Regions from separate parts of the uncultured Solobacterium sp. genome, predicted to be linked through region 2. Evidence: a T-box and tRNA genes for the amino acid it is inferred to sense, from the RefSeq annotation. Region 2 holds a T-box; the other holds one or more tRNA genes.
The links. The T-box of region 2 lies ahead of tyrS (tyrosine--tRNA ligase). A T-box ahead of a tRNA ligase gene usually reads a tRNA of that ligase, here a tRNA-Tyr.
Positions count from the first base shown of each region.

Region 1: it encodes a tRNA-Tyr, which carries the amino acid that the T-box ahead of tyrS (tyrosine--tRNA ligase) is inferred to sense. The anticodon was not compared.

Region 1 covers NZ_CAUQGG010000008.1:1,127-8,868, forward strand. Annotated here, with positions in the region: gene RWM19_RS05720 (ISL3 family transposase) at 1-527, shown strand, start outside; gene alr (alanine racemase) at 614-1,732, opposite strand; gene RWM19_RS05730 (hypothetical protein) at 1,742-2,185, opposite strand; tRNA gene RWM19_RS05735 (tRNA-Val) at 2,400-2,475, shown strand; tRNA gene RWM19_RS05740 (tRNA-Thr) at 2,484-2,559, shown strand; tRNA gene RWM19_RS05745 (tRNA-Tyr) at 2,567-2,651, shown strand; tRNA gene RWM19_RS05750 (tRNA-Gln) at 2,699-2,773, shown strand; tRNA gene RWM19_RS05755 (tRNA-Lys) at 2,782-2,857, shown strand; tRNA gene RWM19_RS05760 (tRNA-Gly) at 2,873-2,946, shown strand; gene RWM19_RS05765 (hypothetical protein) at 3,037-3,345, shown strand; gene RWM19_RS05770 (hypothetical protein) at 3,624-4,661, shown strand; gene RWM19_RS05775 (ParA family protein) at 4,677-5,450, shown strand; gene RWM19_RS05780 (ParB N-terminal domain-containing protein) at 5,453-6,226, shown strand; gene RWM19_RS05785 (hypothetical protein) at 6,296-6,649, shown strand; gene RWM19_RS05790 (hypothetical protein) at 6,650-7,216, shown strand; gene RWM19_RS05795 (hypothetical protein) at 7,273-7,647, shown strand; gene RWM19_RS05800 (hypothetical protein) at 7,644-7,742, shown strand, end outside.
Region 2 covers NZ_CAUQGG010000001.1:185,444-193,185, reverse strand. Annotated here, with positions in the region: gene RWM19_RS00915 (hypothetical protein) at 1-155, shown strand, start outside; gene RWM19_RS00910 (LacI family DNA-binding transcriptional regulator) at 166-1,170, shown strand; T-box leader at 1,167-1,365, shown strand; gene tyrS (tyrosine--tRNA ligase) at 1,409-2,656, shown strand; gene RWM19_RS00900 (hypothetical protein) at 2,729-3,232, shown strand; gene RWM19_RS00895 (polysaccharide biosynthesis C-terminal domain-containing protein) at 3,247-4,890, shown strand; gene RWM19_RS00890 (pseudouridine synthase) at 4,891-5,592, shown strand; gene ispH (4-hydroxy-3-methylbut-2-enyl diphosphate reductase) at 5,573-6,484, opposite strand; gene RWM19_RS00880 (DEAD/DEAH box helicase) at 6,541-7,742, shown strand, end outside.

The sequences.
Region 1 (7,742 bases), on a different contig from region 2:
TTAAGAACAATTTTTTAAATCAGTATCTGGATACCTACCAAAAAGAAAATCTATTCCTTTCTCTAGATTCAAACTTCAAAGAAATCAGAGAACTAAAAGAAAAATATATTTCTTTTAATAATGAATATATCGGTGATTCTATTCACGCTGAAAAAGCTCTAGATAGCCTGATAAAAGAATACAGTTCATCCCATTTAAGAATGTTCAGAGAATTTTCTGGTCTATTAAAGAAATACAAATATCCGATACTCGCTGCCTTTACAACTATAACTACTGTAAATATAGATGGTGAAGTCGAAATGATTAGAAGGATTTCTAATGGCCCTATGGAATCCTTTAATAATAAGCCTAAAGATTTAAAACGAAATTCAAATGGAGTTACCAATTTTGAATACACAAGAAATAGATTACTTTGGGCAACACGTGAAGCTCCCTCTATATTAGCTATCCCTAGGGATTTAAAAGCCATTCATAAAGATGGGAAAATTCGTGGACATTATAAGAAAGGTATTGAAAAAGAACACTAGATTTTGATGTCTAGTGTTCTCCTGAATTCATGGGTTGTCCCCCAAAGTGTTGGCTAGTCCCCCAAAGTTTTTGGAGACCCATCGTTTTAGTTTCTTTCTTTTGTAAGAATACTCTTTTCTAAACGAGAATTTTCTTCATCTTGGATTTTGTTATGCCAGATATAACGACGTGTTACACGGCTGCTGAGTAAACAGATAATCTCATATGGGATTGTATTTAATTCTTCAGCCATCTTTTCTAAGGATATGTGTTCGCCAAAGATTTCAACTACTGTTTTTTCTGGAACCTCATGATCTAAGTGAATCATTGCTTGATCCATACAAACACGTCCCACAATCTCGGCATATTGACCATCTACGTATACTTTTCTACCTTGGTTTGCACGGATAAACCCATCCGCATAACCAATTGGTAGGGTGGCGATGATTTCATCATCTTTTGCGGTGTAGGTAGCACCATAACCTACTGTATCACCTGCATGCATATGTTTTACCATTACAACTTCACTGAAAAGTGAAATTGCTGGTTCAAGGGATTTTTCGTAAGTAGAGATTCCATACAGAGAGATGCCGATACGGCAAGCATTAGAAGTATCTTCTTTAAAGAATGCAGTTGCATCGCTGTTATCACAATGCACCCAAGGGAATGTATATGAGAAGGATTCTACAGCTTCTTTGAATTTAGAGAATTGACGATTTGTAAAATCTAAATCACTATCTGCACAACAGAAGTGGGTGAAGATTCCTTCCATATCACAGCTAGCAGCTTGCAGTTTTTCGAAGGCAAAATGAAGTTCATCAATTGTACGAAAGCCAATACGACTCATGCCTGTATCAACTTTTAGATGTACGTGTAAACCTTTGCAGTTTTGTTTTGCTGCATCGTGTACCCATTCAGTAGAGTAAGCAGTACAGGAAATTCCGTATTTGATTAAAATGGGAATATCATTAGCTTCTGTAGCACCTAGTATTAATAGCTTTCCTTCATAGCCTTCGTTGCGAAGTACAAGGGCTTCATCTAGAGATGATACAGCAATCATCTCTGCACCCGCTTCTAAAACAGCACGTGCCACATGAATATCACCACAGCCATAGGCATCTGCTTTTAATACAGCGATGATTTTCTTCTGACAAATTTCTTTTAATTGAATCAAGTTGTGTTCAATCTTATCTAGATTGACTTGCATCCATGTTTTTCTATACATATTACACCTCTATAAAATGACCGATTGCGTATAACCAATATATATACCAATTAAACGGAATGCTAAACTGATTAATGCATATGGATTCAAAGAAGCGAAAATACGTAAATAAGATAGGAATGTGGTTGCGATAACCGATAAATTTCCGCTTGTAAATAGGACGATAACGCCATTGATCGATATGGAACTCGTTAAGTCACCGATAAAGATTGCAATAAAAGTCATGATTGCTCCAACTATCATAAATCTGGTATGAACACCTCTTCCGAAATGTTTGATTGTAGCAGCAATTCCATAGCCGATAGCAATAAACATTAGAGAAAATTCAACATGTAAAAGTGCCGTAATCAATCCATATAAATTGCCAAGTATAACTGCAGCGATAAATCCTGTAATAATCGCAGCAATAAATCGTTGGTTATTATCTAAGTATCTTGCGTTATAGATTTTCATCTGAAACCTCCATAAAACATCTATTATTGTAGCACATTACCCTGTGAAACATCATTATGGTTCCATATCAATAGAATAAAATGCGGAAGAAAGGGGAGGACTAGAAGTATTTTGGAAAAAATTTAAAAAAAGAAATTAAAAAGTGTTGACGATGAAAAGTCACCATGCTACTATATTAAAGCATTCCACGAAATGAGGAATGTAAGGGATAGATGGAGGTTTAGCTCAGTTGGGAGAGCATCTGCCTTACAAGCAGAGGGTCAGCGGTTCGAGCCCGTTAACCTCCACCATTTTTTTCGCCGACTTAGCTCAATTGGCAGAGCAATTGATTTGTAATCAATAGGTTGTAGGTTCGATTCCTATAGTCGGCACCATTTATTTGGAGACGTAGCGAAGTGGCTAAACGCGGCAGACTGTAAATCTGCTCCCTCTGGGTTCGGTGGTTCGAAACCACCCGTCTCCACCATTTACTGATGATGCATCGAGTGATGCTTACGAGTTGGACTTGATTATTGGGGTATAGCCAAGCGGTAAGGCAAGGGACTTTGACTCCCTCATTCGTAAGTTCGAATCTTACTACCCCAGCCATTTAAGATGTCTCGGTAGCTCAGACGGTAGAGCAACTGACTTTTAATCAGTGGGTCGAGGGTTCGAGTCCCTTCCGAGACACCACTTTATTTAAGACATGCGAGTGTAGTTCAATGGTAGAACGACAGCCTTCCAAGCTGTATACGTGAGTTCGATTCTCATCACTCGCTCCATTACATTCAAATAGGTAGCTATAGGTAACTTATAGCTACCTATTTTTGCGTTTTACGGAATGTGTTTGGAATGGAAAGGAGAACTAGCAGATGGGAGATAAATGTAGAAAAACGGTTAGATTTAAAGAGGATCTTGTGGCTTGGCGATATCTTCTTGCTGATCTCCAAGAGAGAAATAAGGAAGATAGAAAGTATATCAGTCATGACACTCTAGCACGCATGATTGGTATGAAAATGATTACATTTATGAAGTATAACCGAGGAGATATCCCAAGAATATCACTTCATTATTTCTTTGAGTATTGTAGAGCATTAGATATTGATTCTACTGAATTCTTTTCTGGGCTAGCAAAAATCATAGAAAAAGATAAAAAAGAAAATCCTGATGATTATAAATAAAAAAATCACCGAACGCTCAAACTTGGCGGAATGAGTTCTGTGATTAAGGGGAAAGAAGGTTAATTACCTTCAATATTGCATATGTAGAGGATTCAGATACCCTCAGTATGACCTGATATATCCAACACACCTCTTTGCATATATAAATATATAAGATTTAACAAAAAAAAGCAATTTTATAGATGTTAAAGATTTATTAAAAATCACAAATAAAATAAAAAAAACAACATAGGATACCTATGATGTGTAGTTAATGGAATATAGGAGCTTCTTAAATTATGCATACATTTTTTAGTAAGACAAATATTTATGCTGACCTTCAATCGGTGTTAAGTATTTCCGAGTGGCTTGCTGCAGCTGGTGGTGAGTTAGTAGTTGATGCTACTGTTTCATCTTTGGGTTATCAGGAATTCTTCCGTCAGTTAGAAGAGTTTGAACTCAGTCGAGCCGGCAAGCGAACTCAGACAATCAATATTCAAGCAAAATCTTTAGAAGTACTCTTACCAGCATCTTTGGTAGATGTAGAGCAGTGTGTCCGCATTCTCATGTCTGAATTATTTGGTTCTGAGAGACCTTTGCCTTATGCAGCTTGGGTAGAAACAAGAGGCAAGGGACGTTATTTACAGATTCTTATTTCTGAACGTTACTACAGTGCAGAGCCTATTGTTTATGAGGATTTTTGGAAGTCCGATAGATTTCAAAATAAAGTAACTGGCAGATTATGCAAAGCGGATGATCCTCAAGCTAGAAAAATTGTAAAGGCAGGTGATCTCCGTAAGACATGGACATCGCACTTCAGTTTAAAAAGCAGAATTTTTACGGCAGATGGATATGCTAGAAAGCATTCAAACAGAAAAGAAAGAATTGGCTTTGATAGATTGCTAAGTCGTATACGGCAGTGCATTGCTGCAGCATTTGTTAAATTGAAGATTCAGTTTAAGAAGGAATTCCTACTTCCAAAGCTGAAACGTTATGATTGGCTCAATAAGTATCAAAATATCAATCTAACCAGGATAAATGGAGCAATTCAGCATATAGAACAGGAACTGCAGATGGAGTGGATCGCACTGAGAGATGGTTATTTCCTGCAAGAAGGAAAGATATACGACCGCTTCATGGTACTGGCAAAACGATATGCAAATAAGATGAAACAAGGATTCTCAAATCATCCTATTGATGGTGGCAGAAAGAAGATAAAACTATCGTTCTCAATATTCATGAATGTTATCCGTGTGCAGGAAAACATAGATACCGTCATAGAAGATTTTGATAAAGAAATAGATGAATTCCGGATGAAATACAGATATGGAATTTAAGAAAGGAAGATGAATATGATTACATCAATTTGGAATGTTAAAGGTGGTGTTGGAAAAACACTTACCAGCATCAATTTAGCTGCAGGATTTGCAAAGGAAGGAAAGAAAACACTATTAGTGGATATGGACGGGCAGTCTAGTGTGTCTTATCTGTTGTTCCCGGAAAGAGAGTTTGAGGATGGAGATTTGACGATTGTAGATGCTTTGGCTGGAACAGGTGAGATAAGTGAATGTATCTATCATACGAATATTGAAAATTTGGATGTTATTCCTGCAACAATCTACTTATTTACGGTAGAAAAGCAAATGTTGGTAAATACATCATCTGGAATACAGCAGACAAAACTAAAGAAGTTGCTGAAGAAGTTACAAGGCTATGACGAAATCATCATAGATAATAATCCTTCTATCAATCTTTGTACTACCAATGCATTGTGTGCATGCGACAGATTAATCATTCCTGCTGACCTTGAAAAAGGTGCTTTGAAAGGAATTGAATTGACTCTGCAACATTCTCAGGAAATATTAGAAAACATTGATGGAGCAAACTTTGAAATCAGAATCCTTCCTACAAAAATCCAACGAAACAAGATTGATACAGAAACATTGGAAGAATTAAAGATGGCATATGGATCCATGGTTTATCAGACCAATATCCGTTATCAAGCTGCACCGATTAAAGATTCTTCTATGAAAGGAAGAATGTTGATAAATGATATGAAATCACGTTCAAAGGTTGCACAAGACTATAGAGACCTAGTAGCAGAAGTTCTGCAGGAGGAGAAATAAAAATGGGACTACTAACATCTAAAAACGGATTATTAAATAGTGCTTCTCTTGAAGCAGCAAAACTAGGAAAGATTATCTATGTTTCCGTTGAGGAGCTTTGTGCTAATGAGAAGAACGTCTATGAAATGGATGATATAGACCTGCTAGTTGAAAACATCCAGGAGATGGGTTTGATTGAACCACTACATGCTTTCAAGAGTGGTGATGGACAATATGTTCTTACATCTGGACATCGTAGATTGCAGGCAATCAAAAAGATTATTGAAAGTGGAGAAACTGTTAAATACAACGGAAAAACACTTGATGAGCATGAAATACCAGTCATCTTGAATTATCCAGAGGATGAGTTGCAAGAAAGAGTGATGCTGCTAAGTTCTAATGCGTATAGAACGATGGATAAAAAGGAACGAAGACAAGTCATATTGGAAGCACACCGCTGCTATACAATCCACTGTGCAAATGGAGATAAGCCGGAAGGACGTGAAAGAGAGTGGATCACAGCTATTACGGGTATTTCCGATGGAACGGTAAAGGATGTGCTGGCAGAGATAAATAAGAAAGATGTTGATGGTGACTCATCAATATCTGCTGAAGATATCGTAGAGAAAGAACCGGAAGAAGATGAGTTTCAAAAGTGCATCAAAAAGATTCAAAGCCTGGATAAATTTCTACAAAAGAAATCACCAGATTTTAGAGAGAAAGATGAATTGACCAAACAGCAACTAAGGATAGCGATTGACGGGCTGATTGATACCTTGGAGATATTAAGAGGATAAGTGATAAAGGTTTAGTGATACTTTGGGGCAAGTTGCCCCAAAGGAAAGAAAGTGAAGCGGAGGAAAACTATGGAACTGGAAGATATGGTAAAAAATATTGATGATATCTGTGGAACAGTTTTACAAACGGCAAGTAGTGAAACAAGTCCGGAGATATGGCATATGATAGCAACTCTTAAAGTGCTTTCCGGCGCTTCATTGAACCAGGTGCAGACTTTGGAAATGAATAACCTTGAATTAAAGAAGTCTGATCAACTGCACTTAAAAGACCTGATTTATCTTTATTTGAAAACTGCATCACTTAACAATTTGATGGAATTAGAACAAATGATTCCGAATTTCCGACTGAAATACCAGGCAAAAATTCTAAATGAAGCAGAGATGGAACTGATTAGAAAATCTATGGAGAACAGAGGTGTATAAATGATTGGATATGAAGTGATGATTAAAAAAACAAGCTCATATGCAAGACTGAAATACTTATTTGGAATTTGGCTTGATTTTTCTAAGATGGTTGGCAATGTCTATTCTATAAATGATGACTATACAATTCATGTTGAAGAAGATTTTGAAAGGATGCACTATAAATCAGCTACGAAATGGATACTATCTGCATCTGATGAAAACAACCATCAGCAAGAAGACACGGTGATTCAAAGAATGGATAGAGATAAAGACATTTATAATTTTATAAAATACTGGGCTAAAAGCATTAATGGAAACTATCTTGATGAACTCGAAAGAGAACTAATCATCAGGAAATGGCTTCTGAATCAAAAATATGAATGTATCTGTCGAGAATGTTATATATCTAAAAGTACATATTTCAAAAAGATTAAAGAAGCAGAGAGAATACTAATACTATTGTGGAAGCTGGATCATTATGACGAATATGGAAATATGAGGCAATATCAAGAAATATTCCAGGAGCGATATGAAGCACTTGGAGAAAGGGCAAAGATAGATGAATACTATCCAGCATTCCTTTAAAAAGATTTTTGGGGCAATTTGCCCCAGGAAAGGAAAGCAATAGATGGAGGATTTGGATGAATAAATTAAAAGGACTTTACTATTTTGTTTCTTTAGTTTTGTTGGTGGTGACATTAATCTATCGAGAAAGCAATATAAGAAAGAGAAGTGATATTTTAGATCAATTAAAAAGAAATGCTGGTATAGCTGGTGTGATGATTGGAATAATTTGGCGGATTATGGAACTTGGAGCAGCAGTTTCTTTGTTTGTATTTTTGATAAAAGCATTCATTACATTATCTCCAGCAATGAACCAATATGATGCTAATTTGATTATTTATTTAGAACAATTAGCATCATATATAGATTTTGTATGGATTAGTTTTATATTGCTGTATGCATATGATTTTATTGTGGGGAAACTGGCTTTTCTAATGGGTGGAGAAGTATGAATGATGAAATAATGGTTATTCTTTCAAAAGATAACATCGCATTTGATTCTGCTTGGTTTAGCAGCATGAGCGCTGCTAGGAAGTGGGCAGATAAG
Region 2 (7,742 bases):
ATACAACACAAAAGACAATTACGAAGGTAAATGATTTTGTAAGTCGTCCTGATGTGCAAGATACGATTCAAAAAGTGAAGGATACTACAAAACAAGCTGTAGATAAGGGTATTGAAACAGTAAGAAATATGATTCATTCAAAGGATGAGAAGTAGGAGGTATACGATGAAACGAGTAACAATCTACGATGTCGCTAAAGAAGCTGGCGTTTCGCTGGCTACCGTTTCCCGTGTAATCAATGGTTCAAACGTTGTAAAGGCACCTACGAAGGAGCGTGTTGAAGCTGCTGTTGAAAAGTTAGGTTATAAACCAAATGCGATTGCGCAAGGTCTAGCATTACAGAAGTCTACTTCTATCGGTTTAGTGGTTCCTGAAGCAAGCTTTACATATACAGGCCAAGTTATTAATGGCTTAATTGATGTAGCTAAGATTTATAACTACAATATCATGTTACATACAATCACTGCTGGTATTACAGATATTAATACTGTGATTGAAGACATTATCAAGTCACATGTGGATGGTGTTGTTATCTTCAATGATAAGTTAGTAGCTGGTGATATGGATGCGCTAAGCAAATACAATATCCCAATCGTTGTGATTGGTAATAAGATTAACGGTAAGGGTATCAGTAGTGTTTATGTCGATATTAAGAAAGCTGTCTATGAACTTGTTTCGAAGTTCTTAGAAGAAGGTAAAGATAACATTGGTATCTTAGAAGATCGTAAGAATCCACAGCAGTATGAAAAGATGGTTGCTGGAGCGAAGAAAGCATATGAAGCTCGGGGTAAGAAGTTTACTGGCGCAATTTCGATTCCTGCTGATGCACGTACATCTTATGCATTCTTATCAAAGTGGATGAAAGACCATCGTTATGATGTTGTTATCGCAAATAGAGATTCCCAATGTTTCGCATTGTTAAATGCTAGTAGAGAAAACAATATTTCCATTCCAGATGAAATGGAAGTTGTATGTGTACTCGATACGAAGTATAATTCCATGGTACGTCCGCAGATTTCTAGTTTCTCCATTCCATCTTATGACTTAGGCGCAGTTTCAATGCGTGTTATGACAAAGTTATTGCAGAATGAAGAAGAAAATCACGAAGAAAAGGGCGAAAGCATTGAATTAAGTTATCTGTTTACTCCAAGACAGACAACTAAGAACTAAAAGCGTTGAATAGAATGAGTAGTCACATGTATGCATGTGTAGAGAGATTCCGGTTGGTGAAAGGAATTCTGTATCGGTGATGAATACATCTAGGAGCTGTTTATCTCAAAAGGTAAACCGTTACTCTGCGTTAAAGAGAAATGAGTGTACGATGATTCGTAAACTAAGGTGGTACCGCGCTGAGGCGTCCTTAGAAATATGGGCGCCTTTTATTATGGCGCTAGGAAAGGATTAGTATATGAATTTTATTGAAGAATTACAGTGGCGTGGCTTAGTCAAAGATTGCACAGATAAAGAAGGACTAGGCGAACAACTTAAGAATCCAACAACAATCTATTGTGGATTTGATCCTACAGCAGATTCTCTCCATGTAGGACACTTACAACAAATCCTATTGTTACGTCGTTATCAATTACAAGGACATCAACCAATTGCACTATGTGGTGGTTTTACAGGTATGATTGGTGATCCACGTCCTACAACAGAAAGAAAACTATTAACACATGAAGAAGTACTTCATAACGCCGAGTGCATTCGTGAACAGTTAGCTAAATTCTTATCCTTCGAGGGTTCTAACGCAGCCATCATGGAGAACAACAATAACTGGTTGGGTGAGATGAACTTATTAGCCTTCTTACGTGACTATGGTAAGTTATTTAACATCTCTTACATGTTACAGAAGGATACCATCAAGAAGAGATTAGATTCTGGTATTTCTTACACAGAATTTAGTTATACGATCTTACAGTCTATCGACTGGTATAACTTATTCAAGAAGTACAACTGTCAGATTCAGATTGGTGGTTCTGACCAATGGGGTAACTTAACTTCAGGTATGGAACTTATTCGTAAGATGGAAGGAGATAATGCGAAGGTATTTGGTATTACTTCTCCATTAATCACAAAGAGTGATGGCTCTAAGTTTGGCAAGTCGGAAGGTAAGAATATTTGGTTGGACCCAACTCGTACAAATGCGTATGAATTCTACCAGTTCTGGTTAAATACACCAGATGCGGATATTGTAGACTACCTGAAGAGACTTAGCTTCCATACACCAGAAGAGATCATGGGTTACGAGGAATCTCTTAAGAGTGCACCTGAAAAGCGTGAAGGTCAGAAAGCACTCGCTGCTGAACTCACAGAACTAGTTCATGGAAAAGATGGTTTAGAGAAGGCATTACGTATCACTGAGACATTCTTCAAGGGTGATATTATGACTCTATCTCCAGAGGAGATGAAGGAAGGTCTAGCAGATGCCAAGAAGGCAGCTGTAGAAGATGGTGTAACTTTGATTGATGCGCTTGTGACTGCAGAAGTTTGCAAGTCTAAATCAGAAGCACGTAAGCTAATTGAACAAGGTTCAGTATCAGTAAACGGTAATAAGGTTACAGATATTCAGGCTGTATTACATCAGTCAGAAGCTATTAATAAAGAATTCTCTATCCTTAAAAAAGGTAAAAAGAATTACTTTGTATTAACATTCTAAAGCATGCGGATAGTCAAAAGGCTATCCGTTTTTATAACTGTTCTATGGTATAATTACAAGCGAGGTATTTGTATGTATAGATATTTATTGGTCATTGCAATCTGTATCTGCATGTTATCTGGCTGTGCTAAAAAAGACACAGAAACAAATGCGGCTATGGAATTATATGAAAGTTATTATACGGAAGTTCTAAATACAAAAAACTATCTAGAATCTAGTGATTATTTTTCAATTAGTACAGAGATGACACAGTTATCTGATGGTACCTATCGTTATTATGTGATTATAGATAATCCCAAGACAGAGATGTATCATTGCCGTATTTTTGCGGTGGAAAATGATATTGCGTTTGCGGATAATGACAAGATGATGCCATCATTAGGTATCTTCGATACGGATGTATCACTTGTGCCAAATCGAGTGGATAAATCGAAAGGTCTAATGAAAGGGCTTGTCATCAGTGGTGAAAGTTCTGAAGATCATATCAACTTGAAATTTGTTGTGGAATGGCGTGATCAAGCAAATAAACAAGTTGTCAAACAATATATACAAAAAGAGTTGAAATATGAGAAGTAAGAGGAGTTGGATACATGAAAGAAACAAATACAATTAAAAAATCGTTTATTGCCAGTTCCTTAACGACTTCTGCTGGTATCTTTATTACAAAGTTAATCGGTTTATTCTATATTGTCCCATTTAAAGCAATCGTTGGTCAGCAGGATATGATTTATTATTCTGCAGCGTTTGACTATTATACGATTCTATTACAAATCTGCAGTGCGGGTATTCCGTTTGCTTTAGCGGCTCTTGTCGCAAAGTATCTTTCTAAAAATGACTATAAGACAGTTGTGCTAGTACGTATCTTAGCGACAAGTTTATTAATGGTTTCTGGCTTTGTAATGGCTGTATTGTTTATTGGATTTTCAGGTCCTTTAGCAGCTCGCGCATTAGGTGGTACATCGTATTCAGCTAATGAACTTGCGGCAATGCAAAACTCATTTGTGATTCTTGCGATGGCTTTATTTTTGGTATCTGTTTTATATAGCTATCGTGGATATTATCAAGGTGCCAAGGAAATGCAGCAGTATTCTTTATCACAGGTGATTGAACAATTTGTACGTGTAGGATTCTTACTTGGTGCAGGTTGGTTTGTTGTGTATATTCTGCATCTTCCAAAGATTGTATATATCTATACAGCAGTTGGTGGTACTGGTGTCGGTGCGATGGTTGCCTTACTGCAGTTTATGAACTTTGACCGCAAACACTTCAAGGATGTACAACAAAAGGCGAAACTACAATCTACAAATTCAGTCGCAATCAAAGAGTTGATTCATGAGTTTGTGATGTATGTAATTCCATTCCTATTAAGTTCCATCTTGGCAAACTCACAGGTACTTGTGAATACAAACTTCTTCGTATCTGTGATGGAAGGCTTAGGCACGCAACATAGCCAAGCAACAATGTTATTGAGTATTATCCAGACAAACTGTGATAAGTTAACTTCCATCCCACAGGTTATCGGTAATGGTTTTGCGGCTGGTGCTGTTCCATTTATCACTGTTTCTTTGGTTCATGCGGATTGGAAGGGACTACGTAAGTCTCTAGAAGACTGTCTTGGTACAGTGTTCTATATTGTCATTCCAGTATGTGTATCGATGGCTGCTTTATCAGGTCCTATCTATTACATCATGTATGGTGCTAAAGAGCTAGAGTATGGACAAGTAGCTTTATTCTGGTCTAGTATCTTAGCGTTTGGAACTACAGTGACGCCTGTATTACTATCCATATTATTGTCCTTAAAGATGAGAAGACATACTCTGATATACTTTTCAATTGGATTCTTGGTTAAGGTTATTACATTTTATCCATGTTGTTATTTATTTGGATATTCTGGTGCAATTATCTCTAGTATTCTTTGTGAAATTACATTCATTGCACTGAGTATCTATAAGATTCAAAAGACATATCCTGTACGTGTGAAGAATATGATCATTCGCTTAGTGAAGATTATTATTTGTTGCTTTGCAATGAATGGCATCTATGTTATTGTACGTTGGATTGGCATTGATCCTACACAGTATTCTCGCTTAGTTGCGATTGTATTCGTTGGTATTATTGGAACATTCGGAATGGGTGTATACTTTGCAAGTAGTGAATTATTCCGTCTTCCTAAGTCAATCTTCCATCGCGACTTACGTGGAATGTTTAATCGCATTCTTCATAGAGGTGCCTAAATGTTACGTTTAGATCGTATTCTAGCAAATGCACGTGTTGGCAGTCGTAGTGAAGTTAAGAAACTCGTTAAAGAGAAACGTGTACGTGTCAATGGTGAACTCGCAAAGTCTTCTGACATGCGTGTTGATGAAAATACAGTGGAGATCTTTGTGGATGATATACCGGTGGTTTATGAAAAATATGTTTATTACATGTTAAATAAACCAGCTGGTTATATCAGTGCTACAGAAGGGAAAAACTGTCCCACAGTATTAGATCTAATTGCGGAAGACTATAAAGGCATGTTTCCGTGTGGACGTTTAGACAAAGATACTGAAGGCTTACTGATGATTACCAATGATGGTCCTTTGGCACATGAACTCTTATCACCAAAGAAACATGTTGAAAAAGAGTATTATGTCGAACATACACTGCCGCTAACAGAAGAGGATATTGTTAAGATTGAATCTGGTGTTACATATAATGGTGTAAGTTATAAACCGGCAATATATAAAAAAATCTCTGATACTTCTTGTACACTGATTATTCAAGAAGGGAAGTACCATGAGATTAAATTCATATTCAATTCTGTTGGTGATAAAGTTGTTTATCTGAAACGTCTTCGTATGAAGAATCTTGTTTTAGATGAAACTTTAAAACCAGGTGAATATAGACCTCTTACAAAAGAGGAATTAGAAGATCTTAGATTAATTGCACGTTAACAGTCTCTGGTAATTGCCAGATGCCTGTGCGTGCATATTCGTTTAAAAAGTCAACGACTTGGTCGGTGATAGAGTTTGGTGTAGAAGAACCACTTGTAATTGCGATACGCTTATGTCCATCAATCATAGATGGAGTTAAATCTAGAACACTATCGATAAGATGGGATTCTTGGATACCTGCGTGCTTAGCAATCTTGGCAAGTTGATTGGAGTTATTGGAACGTGCATCCCCAACAACAATAAGTAAATCAACATTCTGTAGTTGAAGCACAGCTTCTTGACGCTTGCTAGTAGCGTTACAGATTTCCTTTGCGACAATTGCGTCAGGGAAGAGTTTTTTACAGTGTGCGATGATTTCTGCTGTATCTAACATGGAAAGTGTTGTCTGATTGGTAATGAGAATATTCTCAAGAGATACATTCTTGAGTGCATCGACATCTTCAATGGATGTCACAAGATGAATCTTATCTGAAATACCAACTGTTCCTTCAGATTCGGGATGATTCTTCTTACCGATATAGATGATGTCACCAACTGCACTATGTTCCTTAACAAGGTTATGTGTACGAATGACATCAGGACAAGTCGCATCAACGCAAGTAAGTCCCTTGGCTTTCGCAGCTGTGATGACATCATCACTTACACCATGAGCAGTAAAGATAACGATACCACTTGGAATTTCTTCTAATAGTTCCATGCGAGTCTTATTTTTATCCTCAACAAAGTTGATACCTAACTTGCGACAAGCATCAACTACAAATTGATTATGTACAATCATACCCAACATTGTGACAGGGGTATCTGGGTTTTCCTTGACAGTTTTTTTGGCAATGAGAATTGCGCGAACAACACCTTGGCAATACCCTCTAGGGATGACTTTTATGATTTCCATATCAGAGTCCTTTCAAACCGTAAATAAAATCGGTTATACTAATTATAGGTGATAAGATGAAAAAATTTGAAGATTTTAATCTAAAAGATACAACAATGGCCTTTATTGAGAAAAACCATTTCAAACAACCAACACCAATTCAAGAACAGGTGATTCCAGCTGCTTTACGTGGCAAAGATGTGATTGGTCTTTCTAGTACGGGTTCTGGTAAGACACATGCATACTTAATTCCAATCATGGAGAAGGTAGATCCTACTAAGGATGAAGCACAGGTTGTTATTACTGCACCTACACGTGAACTTGCGACACAGATTTATGAGATGGCGAAAGTCATGACTGAGATTGTGCCAGAAATACGTGTACGTTTATATGTTGGTGGACGTGAGAGAAGTAAGGATATTGAACAACTTGAAAAATCTCAACCACATATCGTTATCGGAACACCAGGTAGAATTAAGGACTTATTCTTAAATGGTGGCGCATTGCGTATCGATAAAGCAAATATGCTTGTGGTCGATGAAGCGGATATGACTCTAGAATATGGATTCTTAGATGAGATTGATGCCTTTGCAGGTAGACTTGGCGAACATTTACAGATGCTAGCATTCTCTGCTACAATGCCAGATCAGCTAAAGCCATTTATCAATAAGTACATGCATCATCCAATTACATATCAGATTGGTGAGAAGGTACGCTTTAATCCAGATATTAAACACGTGCTAGTACCTTGTTATCATCATAGTTATGCAGAGACAATTTTATCAATCCTACCAGGCTTTCAGCCTTATGTATGTTTGATCTTCGCTAATACACGTCAAGAAGCGTCTGCGATTGCGGAAGAGCTTCGTAAGAATAAAGTGTCTGTGAGTGAAATTCACGGTGACCTTACAAGCCGTAAGAGAAAGCAAGCCATGAAGAGTATCGCTAATGCAGAACATACATACGTTGTGGCTACTGACTTAGCTGCGCGTGGTATCGATATTGGAGAAGTAACACATGTTATCTCCTGTGGATTTCCAGAAGACTTAGAATACTATATTCATCGTGCAGGAAGAACAGGTAGAGCAGGTTCTACAGGTACATGTTATGCCTTGTATCAAGAAAGTGATGATCAAGCAATTCGTTCCTTACAAAAGCGTGGCATTAAGTTTGATCATGCCCGTCATCGTACAACGGGATGGCAGACATTGCATCCATACGGACAAAGACGTCTTAAGACAGATGATGAGCTAGAGAAGAAGATAGCCATGATTATGAC